DNA from 3 places in the Marinobacter sp. es.042 genome. Region 3 is predicted to be linked to each of the others. Evidence: predicted binding sites of a transcription regulator. Region 3 holds the regulator's gene; each other region holds the start of a gene.
The links. Region 3 encodes FliA, which starts transcription of late flagellar genes. Its sites were predicted from a motif close to CTAAAGTTTNNNNNNNNNNNGCCGNTAA; they were not measured.

Region 1 (3,282 bases), 1.1 Mb from region 3:
GTGGCTGATTGCTCTTCGGATGCCGTAGCAATCTGCTCGGCCATACCGGACATCCGGGTGACCTCGTCCACTGCCTCGCGAAGCCGCAATACAACGGCGCCTGCCCGCTCGGAAATACCGCTGGCCTGTGCGCTGCAGCGGGTAACCACCTTTGAAGCACGCTCCGACGAATTGACCAGGGTTTCGATGGAACTACTTATCTCCTCGGTCGCCTCTTGGCTATTCTTGGCCAGGCTGCGCACCTCATCCGCAACCACCGCGAAGCCCCGGCCCTGTTCACCGGCCCGGGCCGCTTCAATGGCAGCATTCAGAGCCAGCAAGTTAGTTTGGTCGGCGATGGACTTTATCGAATCTAGAACCCTGGTAATGGACTCCATATTCTTTCGCAAATCCTCTATGCCGGCCTCTGCTTCCTCCAGTTCCCTGGCCATAGCTCGGGTGTCAGCAGCGGAGGATTCCACCTCGGTTGCGCTGCGGCTCACCGCCTCATCAGTGCGCCGGGCACCGGCTGCCGATTCAGCGGTATTCTGGGACACCTCGCTGATTGCTGAGGACATTTCTTCAATAGCCGACGCCACCTGCTCAGTCTGCTCTGCCTGCTGATTCACATTGTCCAGGGTCTGCGAGATAGTGCCGGACAACTGTTCGGACGCACTGGCCTGGCGCTGGGACGCTTCTTCAACCTTGAAGATCACTTCTTTCAGGTCCGACACCATCTTGAGCATGGAGCCGTATACGCCCGCGGCCTTGTCACTGTCGGACGAATCAATGACCAGGTTACCCGCCGCCACCTGTTCCGCCAGTGCCTGCAATTCGGCCGGGTCTTTGCCAAGGGGTTTCATGATCCGCGCCGCGGTCCAGACTGCCACGGCCACCACAGCCAGGAGCACAATAGCAATGGCTATCGCCGTCAGCGTCCACATTTCACGCACCGGCGCCAGGGCCTCGTCTTCGCTGATCTCCGCCACAAGCGCCCAGTTCAGCCCGCCTACGGTAACTGGCCTGTGGGCGGAAAACACTGGCTCGCCACGGTAGGACGTAACCACGCCTTCACCGGAATTTCCGGCCAGGGCCTCATCCACCGATGTCGAACTAATGCGTCCATTCTCCGGGTCGGCAAAGGAAGCGACAACACTGCGGTTTTCTGGATCCAGGTAGGAGTCTGACCGCATCAGGTTATCCGGCCCCACCAGATAGGCATCCCCGGTTTCGCCCATGCCATCTCGTTCCATCATGATGTTGTTCAGGCTGTCGATGGGAAACTGGAAGGCCAGCACGGCCAACCGCTCATCTTTTTCGGAATATATGGGGGTTGCCACAAATCCGGCGGGCGCACCGTAGGACGGTACATACCGAGTAAAATCAACAAAAGTCGGAGCAGTATCCTGTTCGTCAGACATCGCCTGACGATAAGCTGCCGCCAGGCCAGAATTCGCGTAGGGACCGTCTTTCAGGGAGGTAGCAAAATCCACCTCTTTGGCTACGGAATAGATAACATGGCCTGTATCGGCATCAATGAGATAAATATCGTAGTAGCCGAACGCCTCCTGAAACTCCTTGAACGAGGTGTGCCACTGTTTGTGAAGCGTGTTATAAAACTGCGCGATATGGACGTCAGCCGATACCAATTCGTCTTTCTGCCCCACAGGATTCGGGTTGTCCACGATGTAACCCATCTGCAGAGCCAGGCTGTTTTTGCTGAGGGATGCAACGAAGTCCGAGGCTGAACGTCCGTTAGCACCACCATTTTGCTGCAAGGGTGGCAAAAAATTCTGCTGATAATAAGCCTCGACGTTGTCTCGTAAGGTCGATTGCTCCTCTTTTACCAGTTTTTCATAATTTTGAAATGCCAAACCAAACCCCTGGGCCGCCGTTCGGGTCCCGCGATTATTGGCCATGGCTTTCAGCTGCCGGGCAATAGTGCTGAGATAATCTTCAACACTATTCTGCTTATTGGTAGCCGCAATAGAGAGTTGTTGCAACGCCTGTTCCGTCAGGCTCTGTCGGGCAATTTCGGCGTTAAAAAATGAGATGGCAATGACGGGAAGCAGGCCAACCAGCAGCAAAGTCAGCAAAAGACGTTTCTTGAGAGTCATCAATAGCCCTTCTTTTATATTGTTCTTGTATTAACCATCGGCTATCGGCACGTTTTCTTTAGCCCAGAACACTTCCTAAAAGAGGCGAATCTCGTTTAACCCATTAATATGGGAGGGGGAGTAACTCCCCCTCCAACTCGACTCAGGGGCTAAGACATTACCAGTAGATGCCCCGCATGATGGCGGCGAAAGCTACCTGCTCGCTGGACACCTTCGGCTTCTCCCCGGAACGGCTACCGGCGGCGGACGGTGAATCCGGGAACATCCGGTAACCGGTGTTCATGACGATTTCGGCCATCTTGGGCGCCAGGGCATGAAGCACCTGGGCAAAGATACCCAAACGGGTAGCGATCCGCTTCGGCCGATAGACAATGGCATCCGCAACCATGGTTGCAGCCTCGTCTGGCGTCAGCGTCGGAACAGAATCGTAGATCTTGGTTGGCGCAATCATCGGCGTTTTCACCAGCGGCATGTTAATGGTGGTGAACGTGACATTGCGATCCGACCATTCCGAAGCGGCGCAGCGGCTGAAGGCATCCAGCGCGGACTTGGAGGCCACGTAAGCCGAGAACCTGGGAGCGTTGGTCAACACACCGATGGACGAGATGTTGACCACGTGACCGCGGCGATTCTCCAGCATCTTGGGCGCAAAGCCCATGATCAGACGAACGGAACCAAAGTAGTTCAGTTGCATGGTGCGCTCGAAATCGTGGAAGCGGTCGAACGACAGATCCAGTGAACGGCGAATCGAGCGCCCGGCGTTGTTGACCAGCACGTCGACCTGGCCATGGTTATCCAACACGGTCTTCACGAACTCGTCGCAGGCATCCATATCGGAAAAATCGCAGGGATAGGCATGCACGCTTGCGCCCCGGGACTCCAGCTCCGCGGCCACTTCCTTCAGGCGCTCGAGTTTGCGGGCACCGATCACAAGGATCGCGCCGGCGTCTGCCAGTTTCTGGGCAGTTGCAAGGCCAATACCGGACGTAGCACCGGTCACCACGCAGACGCGACCTTCAACCGTGCCCTTGAGCGTGCGGTCCTTGAACAGGTCGGGGTCCAGATTGCGCTCCCAATAGTCCCAGATCACCGGCGCGTAATCTGGCAGGCGAGGCACTTCAATGCCGGTGCCTTTCAGAACGCGCTCGGTTTCGCGGGCGTCAAAACGGGTCGGGTAATTGATGAA
Region 2 (3,282 bases), 540 kb from region 3:
CTGCGCTTTTTCCATACTGACATTGGATACGGCAGTTGAGGCATTCATGACATCGACCGCATCATTGGCGCCCTTCTGCAGACGCTCAATCATGTCGTTGATTTCCTCGGTGCTGGACTGGGTGCGCTGGGCAAGGTTACGTACCTCGTCTGCCACAACTGCGAAGCCCCGCCCTGCTTCACCGGCCCGAGCCGCTTCAATCGCGGCATTCAATGCCAGCAGGTTGGTTTGCTCTGCAATACCCTGAATCACCTCAAGCACTGTTGTGATTGACGTAACGTCCTTGCCAAGGGTGTGTATGACCTCTGCGGCCGCATTAATCTCCTTCGAGAGCTTCTGCACCGCGTCCCGGGAGGCAGCGACGGTCTCCAGCGAAGCCCGGCTGTCTGCATCTGCGGTGTTGGCGGCGTCTGCGGTTTGCTGTGCGTTCTGGGCGATCTCGCCGGCAGCGGCCGACATCTCGTTGATCGCGGTCGCCACCATATCGATCTCGGCCTGCTGGCTCTCCACGCTCGAACGACTGGTACTGGCGGTATCTCTCAGCGAGCTGACATTTTCTCCGAGTTCGGCGCTACCCTTCTGGACATCCCGGACGACCGTCTGGATGTTCTCGACAAACTGGTTAAAGCTCCGGGCCAACTCACCGAACTCATCTCTTGCACTGTCGTCCAGGCGCTGGGTCAGGTCGGCATCACCACTGCCAATGTCCGCCATGGCCTTGTTCAAACGGCGAACCGGCGCCATCAGAACCTTGATGCCCAGATGCAGGATCACCAGAGAAACGATCAGGCCGATCACGGCCATGATCAATCCAGTCATTCTGGCGCTCTGGACCGGTGCGTTGATCTTGTCCGCGTTTACAAAGGTCCCCAGGTACCACTTCACGCCGCGCGCTTCACTGATCGGATGGAAACTGGCCTCCCAGTTGCCATCATCATTGCTGTATTCGTGAGCGTCCCCGCCAAGATCCGGCTTGCCGCCAATGAGCTCACTGATGTTCTTGCCGACAAGGCTTTGCCGTGGGTGGAACAGTATGGTGCCACGCTCATTGATCAAAGCAGCGTAACCGGTGTCCGCGAGTGTGACTGTGCTCAGGGTTTTTGCTATCGCGCCCAGGCCGATATCAGCACCGGCCACGCCCTCGTATTCACCGCGCTTCACGGGCGCAAGTGTGGAGATGATCATGTCGTTGGTGCTGGCATCCTGATACGGCTCGGTAAACGAGGCGCTGCCGAGGCTCATGGCCTTCTTGTACCAGGGTCGCTGGCGGGGATCGTAATCCGCTGGCAGCGTGGCATTCGCCTCCGGCGATTTCATCAGCATGTAGCCGTCGGTACGCCCCACATAGACATCCCGGAACCCGCCGCCGGTAGTAATAGCCTGAAGAATAACCCGTGCCTCTTCGTCGTTCTCGGCATTCTCCAGGGCTTTGGCCGTGGCTTCAGTCATCACCAGCCGGGTATTGAGCCACTCTGCGATGCTCGACGTGCTCTGCTGCACGGTGTCGTCAATCAGCGCGTTAACATAGGTTTCTGTGGTGTTTTGTAGCCGTAAATCGCCAGAGAGCGTAAAAGCCCCCATAACCAACAGCAACAGAATACCGAAAGCAGTCAGGAGCTTTTGCCCGAATGTCAGCTGCACGGTCGAATCCTCAGCAATAAAATTGATATTCGTTAATGTGTGTTTCGGCCCATGGTGCGAAGTCTTTAGCGGCTTCTGTTAAACTTTCTAATTATTGACGCAGACGCTGAGATTGTCCTCATTCCATAACGAACGGGAGCCGAACTGAATGGCCCATGAAGAACTGCACCTCAACCTCCGGAACCTGAGGCTTGATGACTACGATCAGCTTCAGAAGCTTATGGATCGGGTATACGACGACATCGGAGGCTCCTGGCCGAAGGACACCATCAAGGCATTGGTGGAGCAGTTCCCCGACGGCCAGATCTGCATTGAGGAAAGCGGCCAGCTTATTGCGGTTGCGCTGACGGTCTGCGTTAAGTACGAGCGTTTCAGCAACCCGCACACCTACGACGATCTGATCCTCCGTAACGAGAAGATCTGGCACAACGCCAATGGTGACTCCCTCTATGGGCTGGATGTCTTTATCCACCCCGACTACCGCGGCTACCGCCTGGGTCGTCGACTCTACGAAGCGCGAAAAGAACTCTGCCGCTCCATGAACCTGCGTGCCATCCTGGCGGGCGGGCGCATACCGAGCTACTTCAAATACGCCGAACAGTATTCACCCGAGGAGTACATTCAACGGGTCGATCGCAAGGAAATCTACGATCCGATTCTGAGCTTCCAGCTCTCGAACGATTTCCAGGTTACGCGGTTGATGCACAAATACCTGCCCGAGGATGAGAAATCCCAGGGCTACGCGACGTTGCTGGAATGGCGGAACATTCTCTACACCCCTCCTTCCCCGGTTCTGAGCGTCAAGAAAACTCAGATAAGGCTGGGCGCAGTGCAGTGGCAGATGCGGGAATTCACTTCGGTTGAAGAGGTGCTCGAGCAGGTTGAGTATTTTGTGGACGCCTTGTCTGATTACAAAAGTGACTTCGCCATCTTCCCCGAGTTTTTCAACGCGCCGCTGATGGGACTGACCGATCAGATGGACCAGACCCGGGCCATCCGTTTCCTCGCCGGATTTACCCAGCAGTTCCGGGAAGAGATGTCTGAAATGGCGGTGAGCTACAACATCAACATTATCACCGGTTCCATGCCACTGATCGAAAACGATCGGGTGTATAACGTGTCCTATCTCTGCCACCGGGACGGTCGTGTTGATGAGCAACGCAAGATTCACATCACGCCCCACGAACGCCGCGACTGGGTGATCGAGGGCGGCAACCAGTTTGAGGTCTTCGAGACCGATGCTGGCCGGGTCGCCATCATGATCTGCTATGACATCGAATTCCCTGAACTGGGCCGTATTGCTGCCAGCCAGGAGGTTGATATCATCATGGTGCCGTTCTGGACCGACACCAAAAACGGCTACCTCAGGGTTCGTCAGTGCGCCCAGGCCCGCGCAATCGAAAACGAATGCTATGTGGTCGTCACTGGTAGCGTTGGCAACCTGCCGAAAGTCGAGAACCTGGACGTCCAGTACGCCCAGTCTGCCGTATTCTCACCCTCGGATTTTGCCTTCCCGCACGATGCAGTTATGGCCGAAACCACGCCGAATACGGAGATGATCATGTTCTCCGATATGGACCTGGAAAAGCTGAAACTGGTGCGTAACGAGGGGTCTGTCACTAACCTGAAAGATCGTCGCGT
Region 3 (3,282 bases):
CACATGACTAGCCATCACCACCAGACTGAGCATCTGCTCCTCAACCTCTTTCACAAGGGCGGTGACCTTCTGAATGACCTGACCTGTCAGATCCTGATAGTCCTGAGCCAGCAGGATTTCCGACAGGTTGCTGTACATGGTGTCGGCATCGGTTGCCATGCTGACAAAAAAGCGATCAATCCGGCCGTACAGCTCGCGAAACTCGGCCGGCTGCATTTCCCGGCGACGCAGTCGCTGCCACTCATCACGCAACGCGGCGGCCTCGTCTCTCAGGGCATTGGCCACCGGCATGGTTTCCTCAACCAGGTCCATCGTCCGGTTGGCTGCTTCGCCGGTCATCTGCACCACATACTCGAGGCGATCAGAGGCATCTGTCATTTTCGACAGTGCTTCCTGCTGTTCTGCGTTTCGGGGATCAATCTGGAAGTTCCGGATTGCTTCGTGAAGGCTCCGCGTCAGCCGCCCTACCTCACGGTACAGACTCTGATCCCTGACCTCGCTGAGTTCATTGATCAGGGTCATGGCCTTGGCATAATCACCGGCGTTAACAACTTCAGCCAGTTCGGTTGCCTGACGCTGGAGCTTCTCAGTCACCTCCGGCTCAAGGCCCCGATGGTTCTTTTCGCTATCGCTCATGGGAGCCATCCGACCTCTGGTTACTGGATTCTTTCAAAGATTTTCTCAATCTTTTCCTTGAGCACCGCAGCGGTAAACGGCTTGACCACATAACCGTTTACGCCTGCCTGGGCAGCGGCAACGATCTGGTCGCGCTTGGCCTCAGCAGTTACCATCAATACCGGCAGGGTTTTCAGATTCTCGTCCGCCCGAACGGCCTTGAGAAGGTCGAAGCCTGACATGCCCGGCATGTTCCAGTCGGTCACCAGAAAATCGTATTTGCCGCTTTTGAGCATTGGCAGCGCTGTGTTGCCGTCGTCAGCTTCATCGGTGTTGGTGAAGCCAAGATCACGCAGCAGGTTCTTGATGATCCGTCGCATTGTGGAGAAGTCGTCCACAATGAGGATTTTCATGTTTTTGTCCAATGGGACCTCCAGTTAGTAACACCCGGAATTCGTTTGACCTTTGCGTTCAAAGTCTAGCAGGCCGCTGTTTTAACCGCTTATTGTCGGACCTTTGCTTCGGTTGTAAAGCATCGGTTACCAAAAACTACAGACTACCTCGTTGCCGACACAGACTGAACGCCGTCAGCTGTCCGATTCCTGACGCCAATCCGAGAGCCGTCCCCGAAGGCGCAGGGCTGCCTGGCTGTGAATCTGGCTTACCCTGCTCTCACTGACGCCCAGCACCGCGCCAATCTCCTTGAGGTTCAGTTCTTCCTGGTAGTAAAGGCTCAACACCAGCTTTTCCCGCTCCGGAAGGTCCTCAATCGCCTCAGCGAGGCTCCGCCGGAAGGCATCGGAGGACAATCCCTCAAGGGGATTATCCTGCGTCTCTGTCTGTTCTATCGGCAGCTCTCCGGATTCATTGAGCTCGTCGAGGCTAAAAAGTCGACCGCTGTTGGAATCGGAAAGGTAGGAGTGGTATTCGGGCAGCCCCATCCCCAGCTCTTCGGCCACTTCCTGGTCGTGGGCTTCGCGGCCAAGTCGATCTTCAACGGCTTTGATGGCCTGGGAAATGCGACGGGCGTTTCGATGAACAGAACGTGGCACCCAGTCACCCTTGCGGATTTCGTCCACCATGGCGCCGCGAATACGGATACCGGCGTAAGTCTCGAAGGTAGCACCTTTGGTGGAGCTGTAACGCTGGGCGGCCTCGAGCAGACCGATCATGCCGGCCTGCATCAGGTCTTCAAGCTGGACGGACGCCGGCAGGCGAGCCATGAGGTGAAGGGCAATTTTCTTGACCAGCGGCGCGTGCTGCTCAATGAGCTGAGCCGGCTTCTGCGCACTTGACTGGTTATAGATTCCGAGGTTTTTCGCCAATATCATGTATCCGGTTTTTTTTGTTTGACTGGATCCGATTCAGACTTCGACGAGCCGCTCCACAAAAAATTCCAGATGCCCGCGGGGAGAGGACGGCAACGGCCAGCTATCTACCTTGTCCGCCAGCGCCTTGATGGCCAGCGAAGCTTTCGCCCTGGGATAGGCGTCCAGCACCGCACGCTGCCGCTGAACCGCTTTCTTCACGGCCTCATCGTAGGGGACTATTCCTACGTATTGTAGTGCCACATCCAGGAAGCGCTCGGTGACCCGTGTCAGTTTTTCGAACAGATGCCGGCCTTCCTGTTCATTCCGGACCTGGTTGGCAAGAATACGGAACCGATTGGTGCCGTACTCGCGGTTCATAAGTTTAATCAAAGCGTAACAGTCAGTAATGGACGTGGGCTCGTCACACACTACCAGCAAAAGCTCCTGGGAGGCCCTGAGAAAACTGACCACAGATTCGGAGATACCGGCAGCGGTATCCACTATCAAAACATCGATCTGATCACCCAGTTCGCTGAACGCATTAATCAGCCCGGCATGTTCCATGGGGCTGAGCTGGGTCATTCGTTGGGTACCGGAAGAGGCGGGGACAATCTTGATGCCACCGGGACCATTCACCAGAACGTCCTTCAGATCACAATCGCCGGCCAGAACATCCTGGAGGTTACGATTGGCAGTGATGCCCAGCAAGACGTCGATATTGGCGAGCCCCAGATCGGCGTCGAGCAGTACCACTCTCCGGCCTTTCTGCGCCAGGGCAATTCCGAGGTTCACCGACACGTTACTCTTGCCGACACCACCCTTTCCGCCGGAAACTGCAATCACCTGTACCGGATGTGCTCTGCTCATACTGTTTTTGGTCTCTCGCCACGTTTCGCCGGCTTTGTCTCCGACGCCTGCTGTCAATCTGTCCGGTCTCAGGCGTGCTCTTTCAGGCCCTCTGCGACCGCTTGCTGTTGCTGGAGTGTTTTCAGCCGATCCACGGCCAACCGCACCAGCGGAACGGCTTCTGCGTGGTGCAGGTCTTCAGGAATCTTCTGGCCGTCTGTGTAATAGGCTACCGGCAGACCGGTTTCCATCACAAACCCGAGAGACTCGCCCAGCGTCAGGGCCTCGTCGATTTTGGTCATCACACAGCCCGCAAGATTTGCCATCTTATAGCAATGCCACACGGATTTCATGATGCGAGGCTGACTGGTTGCCGAGACCACCAGATGGGTTTTGATATTGTGATGGCTGCGAGCCAGTTCGGCCAGCTGTTCCTGATAGCCTTTGTCGGCACTGGTCAGTCCGGCGGTATCAATCAGCACCAGATGACGGTCTGACAGCTCATCCAGAA

Region 1: the regulator FliA is predicted to act here: its motif matches at 2,131-2,158, upstream of CFB02_RS08355 (methyl-accepting chemotaxis protein).
Region 2: the regulator FliA is predicted to act here: its motif matches at 1,683-1,710, upstream of CFB02_RS05940 (methyl-accepting chemotaxis protein).

Annotation. Positions count from the first base shown of each region.
Region 1 covers NZ_LT897781.1:1,769,145-1,772,426, forward strand. The annotation lists gene CFB02_RS08355 (methyl-accepting chemotaxis protein) at 1-2,096, opposite strand, end outside; gene CFB02_RS08360 (SDR family oxidoreductase) at 2,254-3,282, opposite strand, start outside.
Region 2 covers NZ_LT897781.1:1,245,934-1,249,215, reverse strand. The annotation lists gene CFB02_RS05940 (methyl-accepting chemotaxis protein) at 1-1,641, opposite strand, end outside; gene CFB02_RS05935 (carbon-nitrogen hydrolase family protein) at 1,790-3,282, shown strand, end outside.
Region 3 covers NZ_LT897781.1:706,040-709,321, reverse strand. The annotation lists gene CFB02_RS03465 (protein phosphatase CheZ) at 1-636, opposite strand, end outside; gene cheY (chemotaxis response regulator CheY) at 657-1,040, opposite strand; gene CFB02_RS03455 (RNA polymerase sigma factor FliA) at 1,203-1,946, opposite strand; gene CFB02_RS03450 (MinD/ParA family protein) at 1,980-2,792, opposite strand; gene flhF (flagellar biosynthesis protein FlhF) at 2,861-3,282, opposite strand, start outside.